DNA from 3 places in the Shinella sp. M27 genome. Region 2 is predicted to be linked to each of the others. Evidence: predicted binding sites of a transcription regulator. Region 2 holds the regulator's gene; each other region holds the start of a gene.
The links. The regulator LexA, encoded in region 2, represses DNA repair genes until DNA is damaged. The targets are predictions, from matches to a motif close to TGTTCNNNNTGTGTTCNG.
Positions count from the first base shown of each region.

Region 1 (5,894 bases), on a different contig from region 2:
ACTGGTGTAGCGCCATAGATTGGGCGAGGCGCTATCGGAGCGTTTCGTCGATGAGTATTTGCTCCTGTCCGGCCTGTCGCATGGCGAGCAAAATGGTGGTTGCGTCGGCCAGCAAGTCTGTATGCTCGTCAAAGCGAAACAGGGTGTGCGTGGGAAGACCAAGCGCATCTGCGCCGCTCTCGGTCAGGATGAGTTCCAGACGATCCCGATAAGAGGCAAGGCTCACGACCTCGCTGCCATCGCAGGCAAGGCTCTGATCTGTGCGCTCCACATAGAGCAGGTCCTCGATGGAAGGTGGGTTTGCGCCGCTCCGCCGGCGGCCGCAGGCAAAGTGGATCGTGTCGAGCGGATCATCCGGAGAGACGAAGCCGAGCGAGAGCACGAGAAGATTATCCTGTTCGGTGAAGATCTCCTCGACCTGGAAACAGGCGACAGCCTGCCCCGTCAATTGACGACCGTGATCGACGACGCCTTCTTCTTTTTCTTCTTCACGCCCTGAACCGCCGAGGCATCCGCCTTCTGCTGCACCTTGCGCGTCACGGTGATGAAGTCCGTGCCGTCGCCGGTTTCCGGGCCAAGGCCGGTGTCGGAGATCGACAGCGAGGCGCCTTCGCCCATCAGTTCGGAGATGCGCAGGCGCGTGTCGGCGGGGATGTCCAGCCGGTCGAGCGTCTTCGTCAGCGCGTCCGGCTGCGTGGCATCGGCCTCCGTGGTGATGCCGAGACGCTTCAGCGTGGCGGGCGAGAGCTGGTTGTCGACGCTGACGCCGAACCAGTCCGCCTTGCCCTTGTCGCTATCGACGTCGCGGGCGAGCAGGAAATGGGTGCCGAGCGCGATTTCCGGGTTGCGGATGGTGATGGCGGCCTCGACCAGCGGCTTGAATTTCTGGCGCACGAGGATCTGGCCGTTCGGCGGCGCGCCCTTGCCGGCTTTGGCATAGACGGCGGCGACGAGTTCGGGCGTCACCATTCCGTCTTCCTTCAAGCCTTCGGCAAGCTGGAAGGCGCGGATGGCGACGACGGTCTGCTTGCCATGCAGGCCGTCCGGTATCCCGGCGTCATAGCCGAGCGAGGTCAGCAGCGTCTGCAAATCGATCATCATCTCGCGGTCGCCGCGGCGGGTGATGAGGATGCGGATCGGGTCCTGCTCGGTCTTCTGCACGGCGGGCGTGAGGATTTCCGGTTTGGGATCGGTCATCGCGACCTCGACGGCCTTGTCGCCGGCCTCCATCAAGCCGGGCCGCAGGCCCGCCTGAGAGAGAAGCGGTGTATCCGGCACCACGACGACGGGCTTGAACAGCGTCGCATGAACGACTTCCTGCGGCACGATTTCGCGGTCGGTGATCAGCACATGGCCGCCGCGCCGCGTCACGCTGAACAGCGTCTTGGCAAAGGCGTTCGGCAGGCGCACGCAGCCGTGCGAGGCGGGATAGGACGGCACGCTGTTGGAGGCGTGCAGCGCGATACCCGACCAGGTGAGCCGCTGCATGAAGGGCATCGGTGCGCTGTCATAGATGTTGGAGAAATGCGTGCGCTTCTTCTCCAGGATCGAGAAGATGCCGGTCGGCGTCGAATGGCCGGCCTTGCCGGTGGAGACATGCGAGGTGGCGACGACCACGCCGCCATCGTAGATCTTCAGCTCCTGCAGATCCTTCGACACGATGATCTGCAACGGCCCCTCGAGCGTGCCCGCAAGCGCGGTACCGCAGCTCAACAGCAGGCCAAGTATGCTCATGCCAGTCGCCAGGCGAAACTTCATGTTACCCATCCGTACGCAATACAAACCGACGGCAAGCGTAGTGCATCCGATTTAAGGAAGGCTTGATGCACCCGGCCGATCCCCCGATCTGTGCCAACCCGATGCAGGGAAGAACGCCGGTTTGCCGGGATTTATTCGGTGGGGTCGTCGATTTTTCCGGCCGTCTTGAAAGTCAACTTTCCGTGAAAGCGGTCAGGGCCGGATTTGCCGAACGTATAACCGGTCTCGACGCTGGCCTTGCCGAATTTGTCGCGCAGCGTGTTCATCGCGGCTTCGGCGGCGGCGCGGCGGGTGGCGGCGGGATCGACGAGATCGGGCGGGTCGGCGCGGCCGGGATCGGTGAGGTCGCTGACGCCGATGCCGATCAGGCGGTATTTCGTGCCATCCGTCTCCTTGCGCAGCAGTTCGATGCCGGTGCGGAAGATGCGGTCGGCGAGCATGGTCGGGTCTTCGAGCTTGCGGTTGCGCGTGCGGCTCTTGAAGTCGGCGGTCTTCAGCTTGAGCACGACGGTGTGGCCGGCTATGCCGGATTTGCGCAGGCGCGCGGCAACCTTTTCGCTCAGACGGCGCAGATGCGCGACGAGTTCGTCATAGCTGGAGAGGTCGTCGAAGAACGTGGTCTCGGACGACACGCTCTTTGCCGCATCGTTCAGGTGGACTTCGCGGTCATCCTGACCGCGCGAAAGATGAAAGAGCCGCTTGCCCATCACGCCGTAGCGGCGCATCAGATCGGTCTCCTCCATGGTCTGAAGCTGGCCGACGCTGCGGATGCCGTCGCGCTCCAGCGTCTCGGCAAAGGCCTTTCCGACGCCCCAGATGAGGCGCACCGGCTTGTCCCTCAGGAAATCCAGCGCTTCCTTCTCGCCGATGACGGAGAAGCCGCGCGGCTTGTTGAGATCGGAGGCGACCTTGGCGAGGAATTTGCAGTAGGAGAGGCCGACGGAGATGGTGATGCCGATCTCCTTCTCCACGCGTTGGACGAATCGGGCGAGCACGCGGGCAGGGGGATCGTGGTGCAGGCGCTCCGTGCCTTTCAGCTCCAGGAAGGCCTCGTCGATGGAAAGCGGCTGCACCAGTGGCGTCAGCTCCTGCATCATGGTGCGCACCTCCCGACCGACCTTGACGTATTTTTCCATGTCCGGCGGAATGACGATGGCGTTGGGGCAGGCCTCCAGCGCCTTGAACATCGGCATGGCCGAGCGAACGCCGTGGATGCGCGCGACATAGCAGGCGGTGGAGACGACGCCGCGTTTTCCGCCGCCGATGATGACGGGCTTGTCGGCAAGCTCGGGATTGTCGCGCTTTTCCACGGCGGCATAGAAGGCATCGCAATCGATATGCGCCAGCGTCAGGTCGTAGAGTTCGTCATGATAGAGCAGGCGCGGGCTGCCGCAGGCCCGGCAGCGGCGCAGGTTCGCAGGCTGCCCGGAGAGGCAGTCGCGACAGAAGCCCGGAAAGCGTATGGCGGCGTTGCTCATCATCAAGAACAAATATTGAACATCGCGACATTAGTACCTACATATACAAGTCTCAATAGCCTTCAGGGTCGAATGCATGACCGTACACAGGCGCACGCAAGACGGCCTTTCGAGGCTGCCGCCTTACCAGTCGGACGGGCCTGAGAGCACGGCATGGGCATGCACGACCGCTCCCGGCTTGGTGGCGGTCGCTTCGCAGAAAGCCAGCAGGTCCGGCTCGTGGCTCATGAGGAAATCGACGATGCCGGCGAGGAAACCGGGGTCGTTGACGGCATTGCGGACTTCGGATGGAGCGACACCCGTCAGTGCGAGGAAACGCGACAGCAATTCCGGCTCGCCGGCAAGCCAGCCGAGGATGGAGACGGCGGTTGCTTCCGCGGTTTCGGCCGCAGGTGTATCTTTTTGGCTTTTCATTCTTTTCCCTCGGGAAATTTACCTTTTAATCAACCAAGTGACGCTAACGTGGCTGCGGTCAGGCTGGGTGATTTCGGCTTTGCCGCAACTTATCCATCTCCCGGTGGGTTGCAAGGCCGGTCAGAGGAACAGGGACTTACGATGCCCAAGCAGGTCATGATTGTCGAGGACAACGAGCTCAACATGAAGCTCTTCCGGGACCTTATCGAGGCATCCGGCTACACGACCATCCAGACCCGGAACGGTATGGAAGCCCTTGATCTCGCGCGCAAATATCGCCCCGATCTGATCCTGATGGATATCCAGCTTCCGGAAGTTTCGGGCCTTGAAGTCACCAAGTGGCTGAAAGAGGACGATGAGCTTCACGTCATCCCCGTTATTGCGGTCACGGCCTTTGCGATGAAGGGCGACGAAGAGCGTATCCGGCAGGGCGGTTGCGAGGCCTATGTCTCCAAGCCGATTTCCGTGCCGAAATTCATCGAGACAATCAAAACCTATCTCGGCGACGCGTGAGGTAGGGGCGCGATCATGACAGCACGCATCCTCGTCGTCGATGATATCCCCGCCAATGTGAAGCTGCTCGAAGCGCGGCTTTTGGCGGAATATTTCGACGTCCTGACGGCCGATAATGGCTATGAGGCGCTGTCCATCTGCGAACGCACCCAGGTCGATCTCATCCTGCTCGACATCATGATGCCCGGCATTGACGGGTTCGAAGTCTGCGAGCGGCTGAAGGCCAATCCGCGCACCGCCCATATTCCCGTCGTCATGGTCACCGCACTCGACCAGCCGTCCGACCGCGTGCGCGGCCTGAAGGCGGGCGCCGACGATTTTCTCACCAAGCCGGTCAACGACCTGCAGCTGATGTCGCGGGTGAAAAGCCTCGTGCGCCTGAAGACGCTGACGGACGAGTTGCGCATGCGCGCGGCGACCGCTCGCGCCATCTCGATGGAAGACGGGCTCGATAGCAATCTCGGCGACGAGCCGGGCGACATTCTGCTGGTTGACGGTCGTGCGAGCTCGCAGGAGCGTATTGCTCGCGCCCTGAAGCCGATTGCCGAAGTCACCTGCATGTCCGATCCGCAGGCGGCGCTGTTCCAGGCCGCGGAGAGCAATTACGAGCTTGTCATCGTCAATGCCAATTTCACGGATTACGATCCGCTGCGCCTCTGCTCGCAGCTGCGGTCGCTGGAGCGCACGCGCTTCCTGCCGATCCTGCTGATCACCGAGCAGGGTGACGACGACATGGTGGTGCGCGCGCTCGAACTCGGTGTGACGGACTACCTGATCCGGCCGATCGATCCGAACGAACTGATCGCCCGCAGCCTTACCCAGATTCGCCGCAAGCGCTGCAACGACCGCCTGCGCGCCAGCGTGCGCCAGACGATCGAGCTTGCCGTGACGGATGGCCTGACGGGGCTGCACAACCGCCGCTATCTCGACAACCACATGAAGCTGCTGATCGACCGTGCGACGGCGCGCGGCCGGCCGCTCTCGGTCTGCATCACGGATATCGACCGTTTCAAGCTGGTCAACGATACCTATGGTCATGATGCCGGCGACGCGGTGCTGCGTGAATTCGCCAACCGCGTGCGCTCTGCCGTGCGCGGCGCAGATCTCGCCTGCCGTTATGGCGGGGAGGAGTTCGTGCTCGTCATGCCCGATACGACGCCGGAAATGGCGGCCGGTGTCGCTGAGCGTCTGCGCACGATCGTCGAGCGGGAGCCTTTCCGCATTCCGGGCACGGACGTCCTGCTGCCGATCACCGCATCGATGGGCACGGCTTCCGTTCTGCCGGCCGGCGACAGCCCGGATGCTTTGCTGAAACGCGCCGATACCGCACTTTACGAAGCCAAACGCTCCGGCCGCAACCGCGTCGTGGCAGCTGCCGCCTGAGTCGCACCCGAATCGGTTCCCTGCCTACGCTTTTTCCACAGGCTTCACCGCTTTTTGAGCAAGTGCCTGATTTTTAGGGCACTTGCCCCTACGGAAGGTTTTTCCTGCAGGGCCCTGTTCCTGGTCGCGGCTCGCGGCTTGCGTAGCGAAATTTGGCTATAAATCATATCATTCATTTTTGATGATAGATTTCAAAGTGTTGTATCGGATGCAATCATGCCGTGCGAAGTTGCGTCCATTTGCCAGGGTTGTATTTTCCACATCCAACGGTTGCTTTACAGGGGATGGCTTACTGTTGTCTTCTATAACGTAAATGCCGCTTGCTGAGACAATCAGGCGCTCGGCGGT
Region 1 is NZ_JBLZPK010000014.1:47,069-52,962, reverse strand. Features, by position in the region: gene dnaE (DNA polymerase III subunit alpha) at 1-10, shown strand, start outside; gene ACOZK4_RS05445 (hypothetical protein) at 32-448, opposite strand; gene ACOZK4_RS05440 (L,D-transpeptidase family protein) at 445-1,758, opposite strand; gene ACOZK4_RS05435 (DNA polymerase IV) at 1,890-3,236, opposite strand; gene ACOZK4_RS05430 (DUF3572 domain-containing protein) at 3,360-3,650, opposite strand; gene ACOZK4_RS05425 (response regulator) at 3,792-4,163, shown strand; gene ACOZK4_RS05420 (PleD family two-component system response regulator) at 4,179-5,546, shown strand.
Region 1: a site for LexA is predicted at 3,241-3,258, ahead of ACOZK4_RS05435 (DNA polymerase IV). Genes of this name have one in related genera too.

Region 2 (11,659 bases):
CCGTCCGGAAACCACCAAGACCTATGACGAGGTCAAGGAAGAACTGCGCAACGAGCTTGCGCTTTCCGAAGCCGCCGACGGTATTCTCGCCGTGCACGACCGCATCGAGGACAGCCGCGCCGAAGGCCTGACGCTGGCCGAGGCCGCCGCCAAGAACAACCTCAAGGCCGTGACGGTCGATGCTGCCGACGCGCAGGGCAACGACCAGAAGGGCGACGAGATCGCAGCGCTTCCGGAAAAGGCCGCCCTGCTTGGCGAAGTCTTCAAGACCGATGTCGGCACAGAGACCCAGCCGATCAATGTCGGTCGCGAAGGCTATGCCTGGTTCGAAGTGCTCGACGTGGTTCCGGATCGCGACCGCACGCTCGACGAAGTGCGCGAGCGCGTCGCCGCCGACTGGACGGCCGAGCAGCAGCGCCAAGCGCTTGCCAAGAAGGCCGGCGAACTGGCCGAGCGCGTACGCAAGGGCGAGGATCTCGCCGCCATCGCCAGCGAGTTGGGCCTGACCGTCGAAAACAAGACGGGCCTGCACCGCGGCGCGCAGGATGCGATCCTCAGCCCGGCGACCATTGCCTCGGCGTTTTCCGGCCCGGTCGGCACCGTCGCCAACACGCCCGGCACGGATGGCGAAGGCCAGATCCTGCTGAAGGTGACGGAAGTCAATGCGGATGCGACGACCGACGCGCTGTCCAACGACGAGCAGCAGATCGAAGCCGTCGCCCGCGCCAGCGGCGACGACATCCTCGACCAGATGGTGAGCGCGCTCCAGACGTCCTACGGCGTCTCGATCAACCGCACGCTCGCCGAGCAGAACATGACGCGATAGGGAGACGGGAGCCGCATGTCCGACCTGAAACCCTTTATCGCCAAGGTCGCCGCCGGCAATGCGCTGGACCGCGAGGAAGCCCGCGGCGCCTTCGAGATCATCATGTCGGGTGCCGCCACCCCCTCGCAGATCGGCGGTTTCCTGATGGCGCTGCGCGTGCGCGGCGAGACCGTGGACGAGATCTACGGCGCCGTCGGCTCCATGCGCGCCCGCATGCTGCCGGTCAGCGTCCCCGCCGATGCCATGGATATCGTCGGCACGGGTGGTGACGGTGCGGGCACCTACAACATCTCGACGCTCGCAGCGATCATCGTCGCGGGTGCCGGCGTTCCGGTCGCCAAGCACGGTAACCGCGCGCTGAGCTCGAAATCCGGCACCGCGGATGCCCTCTCCTGCCTCGGCGTGAAGCTCGATATCGGCCCGGCCGAAATCGCCCGCTGCGTGCACGATGCCGGCCTCGGCTTCATGTTCGCGCAGCTGCACCACTCCGCTATGAAGCATGTCGGCCCGTCGCGCGTCGAACTCGGCACGCGCACGATCTTCAACCTGCTTGGGCCTCTGTCCAACCCCGGCGGCGTCAAGCGCCAGCTGCTCGGCGTCTTCTCGCCGCACTGGCTGGTGCCGATCGCCGAAGTGATGCGCGATCTCGGCTCGGAAAGCATCTGGGTGGTGCATGGCGAAGGCCTCGACGAGATCACCACGACGGGCACGACGCAGGTCGCCGCGCTTGAAGACGGCAAGATCCGCACCTTTGAGTTGACGCCCGCGGATTTCGGCCTGCCGCAGGTGGTGCTCGACGATCTGCGCGGCGGGGACGGTGCGCACAATGCAGCCACCCTGCTCTCCGTGCTCGACGGCGCACATATGCCCTATCGTGACATCTCGCTGGCCAACGCTGCGGCGTCGCTTGTCGTTGCCGGCAAGGTGGAGACGCTGAAGGACGGCATGAAGCTCGCAACCGAATCGCTCGAAAGCGGCCGTGCCCGCACCGTGCTGGAACGCCTCGTTGCGGTTTCCAACGAAGGCGCGGCGGAGTAGGATTGGCCATGACCGATATCCTGAAGAAGATCGAAGCCTACAAGCTCGAAGAGATCGCCGCCGCAAAGGCCAGCGTCGCGCCGGCTGAACTGCGTGCCCGTATCCGCGATCAGGAGCCGCCGCGCGGCTTCTTCGCCAGCCTCAAGGACAGACAAGCGCAGGGCCAGTTCGGCCTGATCGCCGAAATTAAGAAGGCGAGCCCTTCCAAGGGGCTGATCCGCCCGGATTTCGATCCGCCGGCCCTTGCCAAGGCCTATGAGGCCGGTGGTGCCGCCTGCCTCTCCGTGCTCACGGACACGCCGAGTTTTCAAGGCGCGCCCGAATTCCTGGCCGCCGCCCGCGAGGCCTGCGCGCTTCCGGCCTTGCGCAAGGATTTCATGTTCGACAGCTACCAGATGCTGGAAGCCCGCGCCTGGGGTGCGGATTGCATCCTGCTCATCATGGCTTCGCTCAGCGACGACACGGCCAAGATGCTGGAAGACGCCGCCTTTTCGCTCGGCATGGACGTGCTGATCGAGGTGCATGACGAAGAAGAGATGGAGCGGGCGCTGAAGCTCAAGTCCAAGCTCGTCGGCATCAACAACCGCAACCTGCGCACCTTCGAAGTCGATCTCGCCGTCTCCGAAAAGCTCGCCGGCATGGTGCCGGAGGATCGTCTGCTCGTCGGCGAAAGCGGCATCTTCACCCATGCCGATTGTACGCGCCTCGGCAAGGTCGGCATCTCCACCTTCCTCGTCGGCGAAAGCCTGATGCGCAAGGACGACGTGACGGGCGCCACGCGCGAACTGCTGACCGGCTCCGCCGGCATGCTGGCAGCGGAATGATGGCCGAGAACGGCCGCACGCTCACCCATATCGGCGCCTCCGGCGAAGCGCACATGGTCGATGTCGGCGACAAGGCCGAGACCGTGCGCATTGCCGTGGCCGAAGGTTTCATCCGCATGGCGCCGGAAACGCTCGACCTGATCCTCAAGGGCGACGCCAAGAAGGGCGACGTCATCGGTACGGCACGACTGGCCGGCATCATGGCCGCCAAGCAGACGTCCAATCTCATCCCGCTCTGCCATCCCTTGATGCTGACCAAGGTGACGGTCGATATCCGCGAGGACCATGCCCTGCCCGGTCTGCGGATCGAAGCGATGGCGAAGCTCACCGGCCGCACCGGCGTCGAGATGGAGGCGCTGACCGCCGTCAGTGTCGCGTGCCTCACGATCTACGACATGGCCAAGGCGGCCGACCGCGAAATGGAGATCGGCGGCGTGCGCCTTGCCGAAAAATCCGGCGGCCGCTCCGGTGATTACAAACGCAGAGATCCCTGATGTCCCTTCTTCCCGTTGCCGACGCCCTCGACCGCCTGCTTTCCGCGGCCAAGCCCACGCAACGGACGGAAACGGTTTCGCTCCATGACGCGGGAGGCCGCGTGCTGGCAGAAGACGTCGCCGCCCGCCTCACCCAGCCGCCCTTCGACAATTCCGCCATGGACGGCTACGCCGTTCGCCATGCCGATATCGCCGCGCTCGGATCGATCCTCAAGGTCGTCGGCACCTCGGCGGCCGGTCACGCCTTCGAAGGAACAGCCGGCCCCGGCGATGCCGTGCGCATCTTCACCGGCGCGCCGCTGCCTGCCTTCGCCGATACGGTATTGCTGCAGGAAGACGCCGAAAAGCTGGACGATGGCCGCGTCCGCACCACCTTCATGACGCCCAAGGGCCGCCATATCCGCCCGCGCGGCCAGGATTTTTCGGAAGGCGACGTCCTGCTCAAGGCCGGCGACGTGCTCGATTCCGGCCGCCTCACCGTCGCCGCCGCGATGAACCACGCCGAGCTCACGGTCTACGCCCGCCCCCGCATCGCCGTGCTCGCCACCGGCGACGAACTCGTCACGCCCGGCACGCCGCCCGGCGCCAGCCAGATCATCGCCTCCAACACCTACGGCGTCTCCGCCATCGCGCGCGCTTCCGGTGCCGAGATCATCGACCTCGGCATTGTCGGCGACGACAAAAAGGCGATCCTCGAGGCCGTGCAGAGGGCACTTGCCTTGGATATCGACGTGCTCGTCACACTCGGCGGCGCCTCGGTCGGCGATTTCGATCTCGTGCAGCCGGTGCTCGGCGAAGCCGGCATGGAACTCGATTTCTGGCGCATCGCCATGCGTCCCGGAAAACCGCTGATGGTCGGCCGCCTTGGCGATATCCAGATCGTCGGCCTGCCGGGCAATCCCGTCTCCAGCCTCGTCTGCGCGCTGCTTTTCCTGGAGCCGCTGACGCGCCGCCTCGCCCGCCTGCCGGCGAATGACCGCGTTTACAAGGCCGTCACCGCCGTGCCGATCAAGGAAAACGACCACCGGCAGGACTATGTTCGCGCGCGTATTACCCGCGGTCCGGATGGAGAGCTTCGCGTGACACCCTTCGACAAACAAGATTCCTCGATGATGCGGATCTTCGCCGAATCCGAAGGCCTGCTCATCCGCCCGCCGAACGCGCCCGCCATCGAAGCCGGCTCGCCCTGCGACGTGCTTCTGGTACGCCAGCCAACCCTCTGAACTGTATTATTGTTTCAGCAGCCCCTTGCGGAACACATATGGAACATATAGTGTCTGTTCTGGATTTGTTTCACGATTCTCGGTGGAGAGACCATGCTGACGCGCAAACAACAGGAACTGCTCCTGTTCATTCATGAGCGTATGAAGGAATCCGGTATTCCGCCGTCTTTCGACGAGATGAAGGATGCCCTGGATCTGGCCTCCAAATCCGGCATCCATCGCCTCATCACGGCGCTTGAAGAGCGCGGCTTCATCCGCCGCCTGCCGAACCGGGCGCGGGCACTGGAAGTCATCAAGCTTCCCGAGGCCTATTCGCCGAGCCAGCAGCCCCGCCGTGGGTTCTCACCCACCGTCGTCGAAGGCAGCCGCGGCAAACAACCGATGGCGCCGGCGCCCTCCCAGCGTGTCGCAACACCGCAGTCGGATGTCATGCCCTCCTCGGTCTCCGTACCCGTCATGGGCCGCATTGCCGCCGGCGTGCCGATCTCCGCCATCCAGAACAACACGCATGATATCACTGTCCCGGCCGAAATGATCGGCGTCGGCGAGCACTATGCGCTCGAGGTAAAGGGCGATTCGATGATCGAAGCCGGCATCTTCGATGGCGACACGGTCATCATTCGCGATACCAGCAGTGCCAATCCCGGCGAAATCATCGTAGCCCTCGTCGACGATGAAGAAGCCACGCTGAAGCGCTTCCGCCGCAAGGGTGCGTCGATTGCGCTGGAAGCCGCAAACCCTGCTTATGAAACCCGCATCTTCGGTCCGGATCGCGTCAAAATCCAGGGCAAGCTTGTGGGCCTTATTCGGCGCTACAACTAACCAGGCCAAACTCGAGACTTCGTACGTGCCCCCAGGACATTGGCTTTCATGGACTGTGCGGCCTTCGAGGTGAAGGTGCGGGAGCTTTTGGTTCAGGAAATGGTTTATGCTGCCGGCCAACTCAGCTGCTCAATTCAGAAGTCGCTCGAAATGGCTGCGTCGGTTTCATTGATTTCGCCTTGAGTGTCGCGTTGAGGGCGTTCTCCCTCTGCGTTGCCACTCGTATACGTTCCGGTTCGCCAATCATAAGTCCGATGGCGCGACCACGGGCGATCCAGCGTTTCGATAGCTGGTATTATGCTGGCTTCCAGTATCAACGGTGCATTTTCCTCTTCGCCGGGGATGATTTCCAGGGCGCCGGTTCGCCGTAGATGACGAGCGGTGATGAGCCTTGCGCCGGAGCGGCACGCAGCGATCCGAAGCGGCGCCTGCGTGACGACGAGGTCTGCGGCGTCGCAGGCCGTGCCAAGAAATGCGACGTCGTCAAGCGTGACGATGCGCCATTCGTTTGATGAAACAGCCACGCAGAAAGCCTTCGTCTCGCAGATGAAACCCGCCTGGCTTGCTGCCGCGTAGAACGCAGACGCCATGGCCGCTTTCGCCTTTTCGCGGTTTACCCGGTGGCGTGACGATTTTCGCTTTTTCGCGGTTTCGACTGCGGTAGCTTCCTCTTCAACTGTCAAACCGGCGGACTTTCTCATCGTCGGCTTGACGACGTCGCCCAGCCGCAAGGCCCGGCGCCATTGCGCGTAGACGAAATCCGGCGGACGGGCACGGTTCGTTGCAACGCCATCGTCGCGCAGGATAGCAACGAGGCGACCGTCCTCCGAGATCAGGACCTCGGGCCTTACGGGATCACCTGGCCAGAATGCGATGGCAACGCCGATCAGCACGAGCAATGTACCGGCATGGCGAAGGTGTGTGCGCAGGATGCAGACGAGCCCGCCGCCGAAGCCGATCAGCAGGAAGGCGGCAGGCGGAATGCGGCCGGTGACGATCTCGCCTTTCCAGCTGGCCACCCAGTTGGACAGGGTGATCATCCACTCGATCCCCTTGCCCATGATGGCGAAAGGGACGGCATCCAGTCCGAAGGGCATCAGCAGCACGGCGACAAGGCCGAAGGGCATGACGATGGCGCTGATGGCGGGCATGGTGAGGAGGTTGCCCGCCAACCCGTAGGCCGGAATCCGGTTGAAGTGGTGGATCGAATAGATCAGCGTCGAAAAACCGCCGATCAGCGAGGAGAGCACCAATCCGCCGAGGAAGCGGCCGGTCAAACCGCCGGCAGCCGGCAACACGCCGCCCCGGCCCTCCCGTTTCACCGGTCGCTCGCGCCATGCCGCATAACCGGCGACCAGCCCCAGCGTTGCGGCATAGGACATCTGGAAACCGGGATTGGTGATGGCCGAGGGCGTGACCACTAGGATGAGGATGGCCGAAAGGGCGACGTTGCGCAAGCTGATCGCCGACCGTCCGAACAGCACGGCGACGAGCATGACACAGATCATGATCCACGAACGCACCGCCGAAAGTGCCCCACCCGACACGAGTATATAGAGCGTCACCATGACGAGCGCCCCGACGGCGGCGATTTTCTTTGCCGGATATCGCTCGGCAAAGCCGGGGATCAGTGCCATCAGCATGCGTGCGCCGACAAGAAATGTGCCGGCCGCAAGCACCATGTTCAGCCCGGAAATCGCCAGCACATGGGCAAGCCCCGCCTGCCGCAACGCCTCCACCGTTTCCGGGCTGATCGCACGCTGTTCGGCCGTCACCAAGGCGGCGGCGATCGCGCCGGCATCACCATCGATCCGGCTACGGATATGCTCGGTCAGATTGTTGCGCCACGTCGCGATTTCCTTCCGGATCCGCTCCTCCAGACCGGCCGGCGCCGCTGCAACCCGTTCGGGCGCCTTGTAGAAATAGCCGACCGCCCCGGTGCCGGCGAAATAGGCGTCGAAGGCAAAATCGTTGAGCCCGGTCAATGCGGGACCGGAGGGCGGATTGAGCCGCGCGCGGCCGGCAATGCCGTCGCCGATCGCGATCGGTTCGTGCCTGTTGCGGGCGAGAACCGTCACCACATCAGGCGCACGTTTCAAGGTGGGATCGCGTGTCGCCGTAAGGGCAATGCGATAGCGTATTGCACCTCGCCCGTCGCTTTCGCGCGACAGCACGCGGCCGGTGATCTCGGTGGTCACGGGCGCATCGAGCAGGACGGTGTCGAGCCGGGCGCTTTCGAAGGCCGCCAGCAGCATGCCGATGGGCACGAGAAACGCAGCGCCTGCGGCAAGCGCTCGCCAGTCTTCCCGGTGTCGCAGGCGCCAGGCAGGCCAGAAGGTGATGAAAGCGATGAAAAGGAGGGCGAGAACGGAGGGATCGGAGATAGCCGCAAACCAGAGTGCTGCTCCCGCGCCGAGGAAGACCGGCACGAACAGAAAGAAATGGCCGTGTGCCCGCTCCTCCGCAAAGGCGGCGTGCACGTCTCGCCACGGCAGGAGGACGTGGCGAAGGCGGCCTTCGATCCGCCCCAGAGTGGCTAGCGGCGCTTTCGGGCGTGTACCATCCTCGAGCACCGCCGGTGGCGAAGAGACATCAGAAAGCGTCCGCCAGGCATCGGCCTCGCGCAGCGCTTCCCGTCCCTCCGCCTCCTTCACCTTGGCCATGGCCTCGGCCCCTTTTCCTGCCACCATAATGCAATCGACGACAAAAATCCTCAATCAACAGTAGGCGCGAAAAATACTAAGTCAGCAAGAAAGGATGCGCCCTCCGCAATTGCGCGAGCACTCTCAAAGGTTGCTTGCAACTTCACCGAAACGGTAGATATTGCGTTGCCGGAAAGCTTATTTTCGCAGTGCACAATTTGCCTTTGGTATCGCTTGGCAGGGCACCGTAAATGGGCTAGCAAAACGAGCATGTTCATGGGTGCGGCACAACTGCGTGCCACCATTCGAAACAACGGAGGATCGTCATGACAGGAACTAGCGCGGGTGTATCGATCGGTGGCAAGACAGTTGAGCTGCCGACGCGATCCGGGACGATCGGCCCCGATGTGATCGACATTGGCACCCTCTACAAGAATACCGGCGCCTTCACCTACGATCCCGGTTTCACCTCCACGGCGTCCTGCGAATCGAAGATCACCTATATCGACGGTGACGAAGGCGTGCTGCTGCATCGCGGCTATCCCATCGACCAGCTGGCGGAACATGGTGACTTCCTGGAAGTCTGCTACCTGCTGTTGTACGGCGAACTGCCGACGAAGTCCCAGAAGGACGATTTCGATCACCGCGTGACGCACCACACCATGGTGCACGAGCAGATGAGCCGCTTCTTCACCGGCTTCCGACGCGACGCGCACCCGATGGCTGTCATGTGCGGCTGTGTCGGCGCGCTCTCGGCCTTCTACCATGACTCGACCGACATCACCGATCCGCACCAGCGCATGGTCGCGTCACTGCGCATGATCGCCAAGATGCCGACGATCGCCGCCATGGCTTACAAGTACCATATCGGCCAGCCCTTCGTTTACCCGAAGAACGATCTCGACTATGCGTCGAACTTCCTGCGCATGTGCTTTGCCGTGCCCTGTGAAGACTATGTGGTGAACCCGGTTCTGGCCCGCGCCATGGACCGCATCTTCATCCTGCATGCCGACCACGAGCAGAACGCATCGACCTCGACGGTTCGCCTTGCCGGCTCCTCTGGCGCCAATCCGTTCGCCTGCATCGCCGCCGGCATTGCCTGCCTCTGGGGCCCGGCGCATGGCGGTGCCAATGAAGCCGCACTCAACATGCTCGCCGAAATCGGCACGGTCGATCGCATTCCGGAATATGTCGCCCGCGCCAAGGACAAGAACGACCCGTTCCGCCTGATGGGCTTCGGCCACCGCGTTTACAAGAACTACGACCCGCGCGCCAAGATCATGCAGAAGACGACGCATGAGGTTCTCGGCGAGCTCGGCATCAAGGACGATCCGATGCTGGAAGTCGCAATGGAGCTCGAGCGCATCGCGCTGACGGACGAGTACTTCATCGAAAAGAAGCTCTACCCGAACATCGACTTCTACTCCGGCATCACGCTGAAGGCGCTGGGCTTCCCCACCACCATGTTCACCGTACTCTTCGCGCTCGCCCGCACGGTCGGCTGGATCGCCCAGTGGAACGAGATGATCGAAGACCCGGAACAGCGCATCGGCCGTCCGCGCCAGCTCTATATCGGCGAGCCGAAGCGCGATTACATGCCGGTCTCCAAGCGCTGATCGCAGCGATCCTGAAAAGAAAAAGCCCGGTCATTTTTGACCGGGCTTTTTTGTTGCGAGAAGATCGAGGATCACCGCCGCGCCGGTCTCACCGGGCGGGCGCGGCGTTTGCATGCGGTCATAGACGAGGTCATAGCCTTCCAGCATGGCGCGGCGTTGCGTGGTGTCGGCCGACAGGCGCTCGAACCAGCGCGCGAGGCTGCCCGGTCGAACCTGCTCGTTCAGATATTCCGGTACGACCGTATAGTCCGCGATGAGATTGGGGATCGCCGCGGTCCAGACCTTTATCCTGCGAAGAAAGAGATTGGCCAGCCAATCGAATCTGTAGGTGGAAATGACAGGCACGCGGGCGAGCGCCAGTTCCAGGATGACCGTGCCGGACGCCGCGATGGCCGCATCCGCCTGCGCAAAAGCCTGCCACTTCTCATCCTGAGAGGTGGTGATGACGGGCTTCACCGGCCAATCGGCGGTCAGCCGCCGCACCAGCGCCTCCTGACGCGGCACGGTGGGCAGGAGGAAGCGAGTACCCGGATTGCGAAGCGAAAGCTCCCTTGCCGTTTCACCGAACACCGGAAGCAAGCGGGTGATTTCCGTGGAACGGGAACCGGGAAGCAGCAGGCACATTTTTTCCGCAGGGCCGCGATCGGCACGGGAAAGCCGGGCGGCGCGAACCTCTAGGACCTGCGGATCACTGATCAGGCGATGGCCGACATAGATGGTCTCGGGGCCGCCGAGGCGCTGCATGGCGGCGGGCTCGAAGGGCAGCAAGGCGAGCACGCGATCGACATAGCCGCGCATGCGCGGTGCGCGCTCTTCCTTCCACGCCCACACGCTCGGGCAGACATAATTGACGACGGGCAGGTCCGGCAGGGCCTTGCGCACACGACGCGCGACACGATGGGTAAAATCCGGACTGTCGATTATGATGAGCAGATCGGGACGGGCGGCGATCAGGGCGTCCGCCGTCTGGCGAATGCGGCGCAGCAGCGACGGCAGGCGTTTGAGCACCTGCGAAATGCCCATGATGGAGAGCTCGGAGAAATCGAACAGGGATTTCAGGCCCTGCCGTTCCAGCGCTTCCCCGCCGATACCGACGAGATCGATAGGGCCGGCATAGGCCTCCCGCAGCGCCGCGATCAGATCGCCGCCCAGAAGGTCGCCGGAGACTTCGCCGGCGATAATGCCGATCTTGAGCGCCTTGTCTGCCATGCCTTCACTCCGTTCGCGATGGCAGGATGCCGGTGACAAAAAGGCCTTGCGCATCCGCTTCGGCCACCATAGCTGCGCGCTCCAGCACCAGCGAGCGTCCGGCCTCCACGGCGATGCCGGCTAGGCCCGCGGCCCGTGCCCGCCGCAGCGTTTCGAGGCCGATCGACGGCAGGTCGGCGCGTAAGTCCTGTCCCGGCTTGCAGAGCTTGACCAGCACGCCCTTGCGCCGCTGGGAAATGCGTCCCTCGGCGCGCAGCTGCGCTACGCGCTCCAGCATGCCGTCCGTGCCCTCCGCGCCCTCCAACGCCACCACGCGGCCACCCACGGCGACGGCGCCCTGACCCACATCCAACCGGCCGAGCGCCAGTGCAGCGGCGGAGGCGGCCGCGATATCGCCTTCCGCAGCGGCATCCGGCGTAAGGGTTCCGAGCGGGCCTTCTGTGCCGAGGAGATCCGGCACGATTTCATGCGCGCCGACGACGCGCACCCCCTCGCTCTCGATCAGGCGGATGACCATCTTCAGAACGGTATCGTCGCCGCCGTTCATGAGTGTGCGCACGACGGAGGGAATGGCCAGCAGCGCCTTCCAGGGAGCATGAATATCCCGCCATTCCGGCCGGCGGCGCACGAAACCGGAAAGCACGGCGCGGCCGATGCCCTTCGCCCGGAACGCGGCGCCGATGCCGGCATAATTGCCTATCGAAATCGCCTCATGGTCGAAGTCGGACCAGTTTTCAGCGGATTCGTTGCTGAGAGCGAGAATATAGGGATTTTCGCCGCGGGCGCGGGCAGCATCCGCCACATAGCGCGGTAGCAGGCCGCCGCCGGCGATGATGGCCAGCCGGCCGTGTTTCTCGGCCCGGCCGTCCGTCATGGTGGTCAGCCCTTGCCCCGGTTGGGCGAGGAGAGCGCGCGGTCGCTGTCGGCGGCGATGAAATCGAGGATGTGCATGACCGGAACGCTGC
Region 2 is NZ_JBLZPK010000034.1:70,574-82,232, reverse strand. Features, by position in the region: gene ACOZK4_RS14370 (SurA N-terminal domain-containing protein) at 1-826, shown strand, start outside; gene trpD (anthranilate phosphoribosyltransferase) at 842-1,864, shown strand; gene trpC (indole-3-glycerol phosphate synthase TrpC) at 1,873-2,688, shown strand; gene moaC (cyclic pyranopterin monophosphate synthase MoaC) at 2,688-3,182, shown strand; gene glp (gephyrin-like molybdotransferase Glp) at 3,182-4,405, shown strand; gene lexA (transcriptional repressor LexA) at 4,499-5,227, shown strand; gene ACOZK4_RS14340 (ComEC/Rec2 family competence protein) at 5,362-7,890, opposite strand; gene gltA (citrate synthase) at 8,196-9,485, shown strand; gene lpxB (lipid-A-disaccharide synthase) at 9,516-10,694, opposite strand; gene ACOZK4_RS14325 (LpxI family protein) at 10,699-11,568, opposite strand; gene lpxA (acyl-ACP--UDP-N-acetylglucosamine O-acyltransferase) at 11,574-11,659, opposite strand, start outside.

Region 3 (5,894 bases), on a different contig from region 2:
GAAGCCATGGGCGCCAAGGTCCAGGGCCCCGACGGCAAGGAACACACCGTGCATATGGGCTCCTACGGCATCGGCCCGACGCGCCTCGTGCCCGCCATCATCGAAGCCTCGCATGACGAGAACGGCATCATCTGGCCGAAGGCCGTGGCACCTTTCGAAGCCATTGTCATCAACATGAAGTCGGGCGATGCCGCCTGCGACGCAGCCTGCGAAACGATCTATAGCGCGCTCCTGAATGCCGGCATCGACGTGCTCTATGACGACAAGGACGAGCGCGCGGGTGCGAAATTCGCGACCGCCGACCTCATCGGGGCGCCGGTGCAGGTCATCGCGGGTCCGCGCGGCGTCGCCAATGGCGAAGTCGAGATCAAGCATCGCAAGACCGGCGAACGCGAGACGCTGACCATCGAGGCGGCGATCCACCGCCTGACGTCCGGCAACTGATGTCGGCTTGAGCCGGGAAAACAGGGAGACAGCATGGCTGACGCAGCGAGCGGGGCGATAGAGGCCCAGGCCTTCAAGAAGAGCCGCCCGTTCTCCGCTTTCGAGCGGATGGTCGCCTGGCGCTACCTGCGCTCACGGCGCAAGGAAGCCTTCATCTCCGTTATCGCCGGTTTCTCCTTCATCGGCATCATGCTCGGCGTGGCGACGCTCATCATCGTCATGGCGGTGATGAACGGGTTCCGCACCGAGCTGATCTCGCGCATCCTCGGCATCAACGGGCATATGATCATCCAGCCGATCGACAGCCCGCTGAACGATTATGCCAAGCTCGCCGACCGTCTTGCCGCCGTTCCCGGCGTTACCATGGCCATCCCGCTCGTGGAAGGCCAGACGCTGGCGCAGGGAACGGCGGGCGGCGGTACGGGCGCTCTGGTGCGCGGCATCCGTGCGGATGACCTCGCCAAAATGAAATCCGTCTCCGACCATATCAAGGAAGGCGACCTTGTCGGTTTTGCCTCCGGCGGCGGTGTTGCCATCGGCGCGCGCATGGCCGAGCAACTCGGACTCAGCGCCGGCGGCCAGATCACGCTCGTGGCACCGGAAGGGGACGTCACGCCGCTGGGCGTCAATCCGCGCGTGAAGACCTATACGGTCTCGGCGATCTTCGAGATCGGCATGTCGGAATATGACGCCTCGATCATCTACATGCCGCTGGACGAGGCACAACTCTACTTCAACTCCGAAGGCGTCGTGCAGTCGATCGAGCTTTTCGTTTCCAACCCGGATCAGATCGACAGCCTGCGCCAGCCCATCGAGGCGGCGGCGGAGCGGCAGATCTTCATCACGGACTGGCGCCAGCGCAACCAGACCTTCTTCTCGGCCTTGCAGGTCGAGCGCAACGTCATGTTCATGATCCTGACGCTGATCGTGCTCGTCGCCGCGCTCAACATCATTTCCGGCCTGATCATGCTGGTGAAGGACAAGGGCAGCGACATCGCCATCCTGCGCACCATGGGCGCCACATCGGGCTCCATCATGCGCATCTTCTTCATGACGGGGGCGGCCATCGGCACGGTCGGCACCTTCGCCGGCGTGCTGCTCGGCGTCATCGTCTGCCTCAACGTCGAGTCGATCCGCCAGTTCTTCTCCTGGATCTCGGGCACGACGCTGTTCAACCCGGAACTCTATTTCCTCAGCCAGCTTCCGGCCGACATGAATGCCGGCGAGACGGTCACCGTCATCGTCATGGCGCTTGCGCTCTCCTTCCTCGCGACGATCTTCCCCGCCTGGCGTGCCTCCAAGCTCGATCCGGTTCAGGCCCTCAGGTACGAATAGGAATTCAGCATGGCAGCGCGCGTCGCTTTGGAACTCAAGGGCATCGAACGGCACTACGGCCAGGGCGAGACGGTACTGTCGATCCTCAAGGGCGCCGATTTCACGCTGAGAAGCGGCGAGACGGTCGCGCTCGTCGCACCGTCGGGCACCGGTAAGTCGACGCTGCTGCATGTCGCGGGGCTGCTCGAAAAACCCGATGCCGGCGATGTCTTCGTCAACGGCCATTCCTGTGCCGGCCTGCCGGATGACCAGCGCACGGCGATCCGCCGCGGCGAGATCGGCTTCGTTTATCAGTTCCACCATCTGCTGCCGGAATTCACCGCGCTCGAAAACATCATGATGCCGCAGCTGATCGGCGGCCTCTCCAAGGCCGAGGCACGCGAACGCGCCGCGCAGCTGCTCGATTATATGCGCATCGGCCACCGCGCCGATCACCGCCCGTCCGAACTTTCCGGCGGCGAGCAGCAGCGCGTCGCTATCGCACGCGCGGTTGCCAATGCGCCGCTCCTGCTTCTGGCCGACGAGCCCACTGGCAATCTCGACCCGGAAACCGCCGGCTACGTCTTCGAGGCGCTGGAAGCGCTCGCCCGCCAGTCCGGCCTTGCCGCGATGATCGCCACGCATAACCACGAGCTTGCCGGGCTGATGGATCGCCGCGTGACGATCGAGGATGGCCTTGTCAAGGAACTGGCCTGAAAGGCCCGTCGTTCGATATCACGCCGCGAGCTTAGCGGTTCCGGCCTTGCGTTCGACAAGCGCCCAGATGTGCCCGAACGGATCGAAGATCGACGCCACGCGCCGGCCCAACATATCCACCTGCACTACATCTCGCGTCACGGCACCGGCTTCGATCGCCCGTTGCATCGTGCGCTCGATGTCGCCGACCGTCAGTGTGAAAATCGCGCTGACGGACCCGGCCGCCTTGGGGAAGAACGGTCCGCCATAGGACAGGTTTTCCTCGCGCCGCGGGTTTGATCCCGCGACGGCCACAGGCATCGTTCCGAAGCGCATGGCAAAGCCCGCTAGTACGCCTTCGATATGATAGGGTTCGACCACTGCGGCGCCAAAGGCGACGACGTAGAAATCCGCCGCCTCCTGTTCGCGCCCGTGCTAGACGAAGAGGGAAATTTCGATGCTGATCTCGTCGGTCATCGCGATTGTCCTTCCGTATCGCCGCCCTGCGGGCGGTGCCTGCGATCAGTTGTCCAGCCCGCAGATGGAGCGGGCGGTCTCGTCCTTCCAGTCCTTGAGCAAGGCGAACTGCGCCTGCCCGGAAACCGCGCCGCCGCTGGTCTTGCCCTTTCCGGTCAGCACGTTGAGGTCGCATTCCGCGCTGGCATTGGGGTCGAGCGTATCATAGGCCGAGTAGGTGTAGCCGGCGACGATGAAATCGAAATTTCGATAGGCGATGGTGAGCGACTGACGCCAGCGGTCGCGCCCGACCGAATCGTTCTTGGTCGTGATGGTGAAGGAGCCATTGGCGAGTGCCGCAAGTTCCGGCTCCTGGCCATACATGGTGAGGTTGCCCCATATGCTGTTCGGCAGCGGCAAAGCAAGCGTCAGGCGGTTCTCTTCGGGCTTGGCAAGATAGACATAGAGGCCGTTGTCGTCGCCGCTGTCGTCGCCCGGTGTGGCGATCACGGCCAGATCCGCCGTGCCGTCCTTGTTCCAGTCGCCGCTCGCCATGGCGACGATGCGGTCTGCCGGAAAATCGGCGGCCATCGTTGCGGCAGGCAGAACAATCGAAAACACAAGGGCAGCGGCAAGCGACTTCATTTCATTTCCTCCATGGGGTTGGGCCGACCTTATTGCGCGTGAACGCGTCGGTCCAGAGGGGATGTGGAAAGCTGTTGACACGAGAACAAGAATAGAACAAAGTGAAAACATAAAAGGAAAGGGAGCCATAATGACCGATTTTCTTCGTGACTTTGCAGCATTCACCTCCATCGCCCTGTTCGTCGCCAGCTTCTCCGTCCTCCTCTTCGGAATCTGACGGTTCAGATCTCTCCACTGATCATTCCTGCCTGCCGCGCGTCCTTGGCGCGTGGAAAGCGGGTGCAAAGCCAAGAACCGTCTGGACGAGACGGGTCCGAATCCGCTTAAGCTCTTTCTTCTGATCGGAAGGAAGTTTGACATGGCGGAAGCGGTTCCAGTGACGGTTGGCGAGAAGATCGCCGAGACGCCCGAATTCGTGCACCTGCGCGTGCATTCGGCCTTCTCGTTGCTCGAAGGCGCCCTGCCGATCAAGAAGATCATCGGCAAGGCAACGTCCGACCAGCAGCCGGCCATCGCCATCACCGACACGAACAATCTGTTCGCGGCGCTCGAATTCTCGCAGAAGGCCGTCGGCGACGGCATTCAGCCCTTGATCGGCTGCCAGCTGTCGATCGACATGGAAGACGAGGGCGAGGGTGAAAGGCGCGGGGGGCAGGCGCAGCTTCAGAAGCTGCCGTCGATCGTTGTCCTTGCCGCGAGCGATGCCGGCTATGCGCGTCTCGTCGAGCTCGTCAGCCGCGCCTATCTCGGCGGCGAAAGCGGGCAGACGGTTCGCATTGCCTATAGCTGGCTGGAAGCGGGCACGGACGGGCTGATCGCCTTGACGGGTGCGCGCGGCGGTCCCGTCGACATGGCCTATCTTGCCGGACAGCCGGCCGTAGCAAAAGCGCGGCTCGATGCGCTGAAGGCTGTGTTTGGCGATCGGCTCTATATCGAGTTGCAGCGCCACGGTCGTTACGACAAGTCGCATGAGCGGCGCATGGTGGAGCTCGCCTATGCGGAGGATGTGCCGCTGGTCGCCACCAACGAGCCGTTCTTCCCGTCACCGGACGACTACGATGCCCACGATGCGCTGATGGCGGTGGCGCACAATGCCATGGTGTCGGATGACAACCGTTTCCGCCTGTCGCCGGATCACTATCTCAAGAGCCGCAAGGACATGGCAAAGCTCTTTGCCGACCTGCCGGAGGCCTTGGAAAACACGGTGGAGATCGCCAAGCGTTGCTCCTTCGTGCTGAAGACCCGTGGTCCCATCCTGCCGCGCTTTACCGGGGCGACGGATGATCCGGAGGAGGCGGAGCGCGCGGAATCGTCGGAACTGCGCCGCCAGTCCGTGGAGGGGCTGGAAAGCCGCATGGCGCTGCTCGGCCTGTCGCCGGGCTATACGGAACAGGATTACCGCGAGCGGCTGGATTTCGAACTCAGCGTCATCGAGCGCATGAAGTTCCCCGGCTACTTCCTCATCGTTGCCGACTTCATCAAGTGGGCTAAGCAGCACAATATTCCCGTCGGGCCGGGCCGCGGTTCGGGCGCGGGTTCGCTCGTCGCCTATGCACTCACGATCACCGACGTTGATCCGTTGCGCTTTTCCCTGCTGTTCGAACGCTTCCTCAATCCGGAACGCGTCTCGATGCCCGACTTCGACATCGACTTCTGCCAGGACCGCCGCGAAGAGGTGATCCGCTACGTGCAGCAGAAATACGGCCGCGAGCAGGTGGCGCAGATCATCACCTTCGGTTCGCTGCAGGCGCGCGCCGCATTGCGCGACGTCGGCCGTGTGCTCGAAATGCCCTATGGCCAGGTCGACAAGATCTGTAAGCTCGTGCCGAACAATCCGGCCAATCCGACGCCGCTCTACAAGGCGATCGAGGAGGAGCCGAAGCTGCAGGAAGAGGCGGAGAAGGAGCCGGTCGTCGCCCGCCTGCTCGATATCGCCCAGAAGATCGAAGGCCTCTACCGCCACGCCTCCACGCATGCTGCCGGCATCGTGATCGGCGACCGGCCGCTGTCGCAGCTTGTGCCGATGTACCGCGATCCGCGCTCCGACATGCCCGTCACCCAGTTCAACATGAAGTGGGTGGAACAGGCCGGCCTCGTGAAATTCGACTTTCTCGGCCTGAAGACGCTGACTGTCCTGAAGACCGCCGTCGATTTCATTCGCAAGCGCGATATCGAGGTGAAGCTCGAAAGCCTGCCGCTGGATGACCAGCTCACCTACGAGATGCTGTCGCGCGGCGAGACGGTCGGCGTGTTCCAGGTGGAAAGTGCCGGCATGCGCAAGGCGCTGATCGGCATGCGGCCGGACTGCATCGAGGACATCATCGCGCTCGTGGCGCTCT
Region 3 is NZ_JBLZPK010000014.1:54,467-60,360, reverse strand. Features, by position in the region: gene proS (proline--tRNA ligase) at 1-444, shown strand, start outside; gene ACOZK4_RS05470 (lipoprotein-releasing ABC transporter permease subunit) at 478-1,779, shown strand; gene ACOZK4_RS05465 (ABC transporter ATP-binding protein) at 1,789-2,475, shown strand; partial or broken gene ACOZK4_RS05460 (VOC family protein) at 2,494-2,865, opposite strand; gene ACOZK4_RS05455 (hypothetical protein) at 2,977-3,555, opposite strand; gene dnaE (DNA polymerase III subunit alpha) at 3,914-5,894, shown strand, end outside.
Region 3: a site for LexA is predicted at 3,637-3,654, ahead of dnaE (DNA polymerase III subunit alpha). Genes of this name have one in related genera too.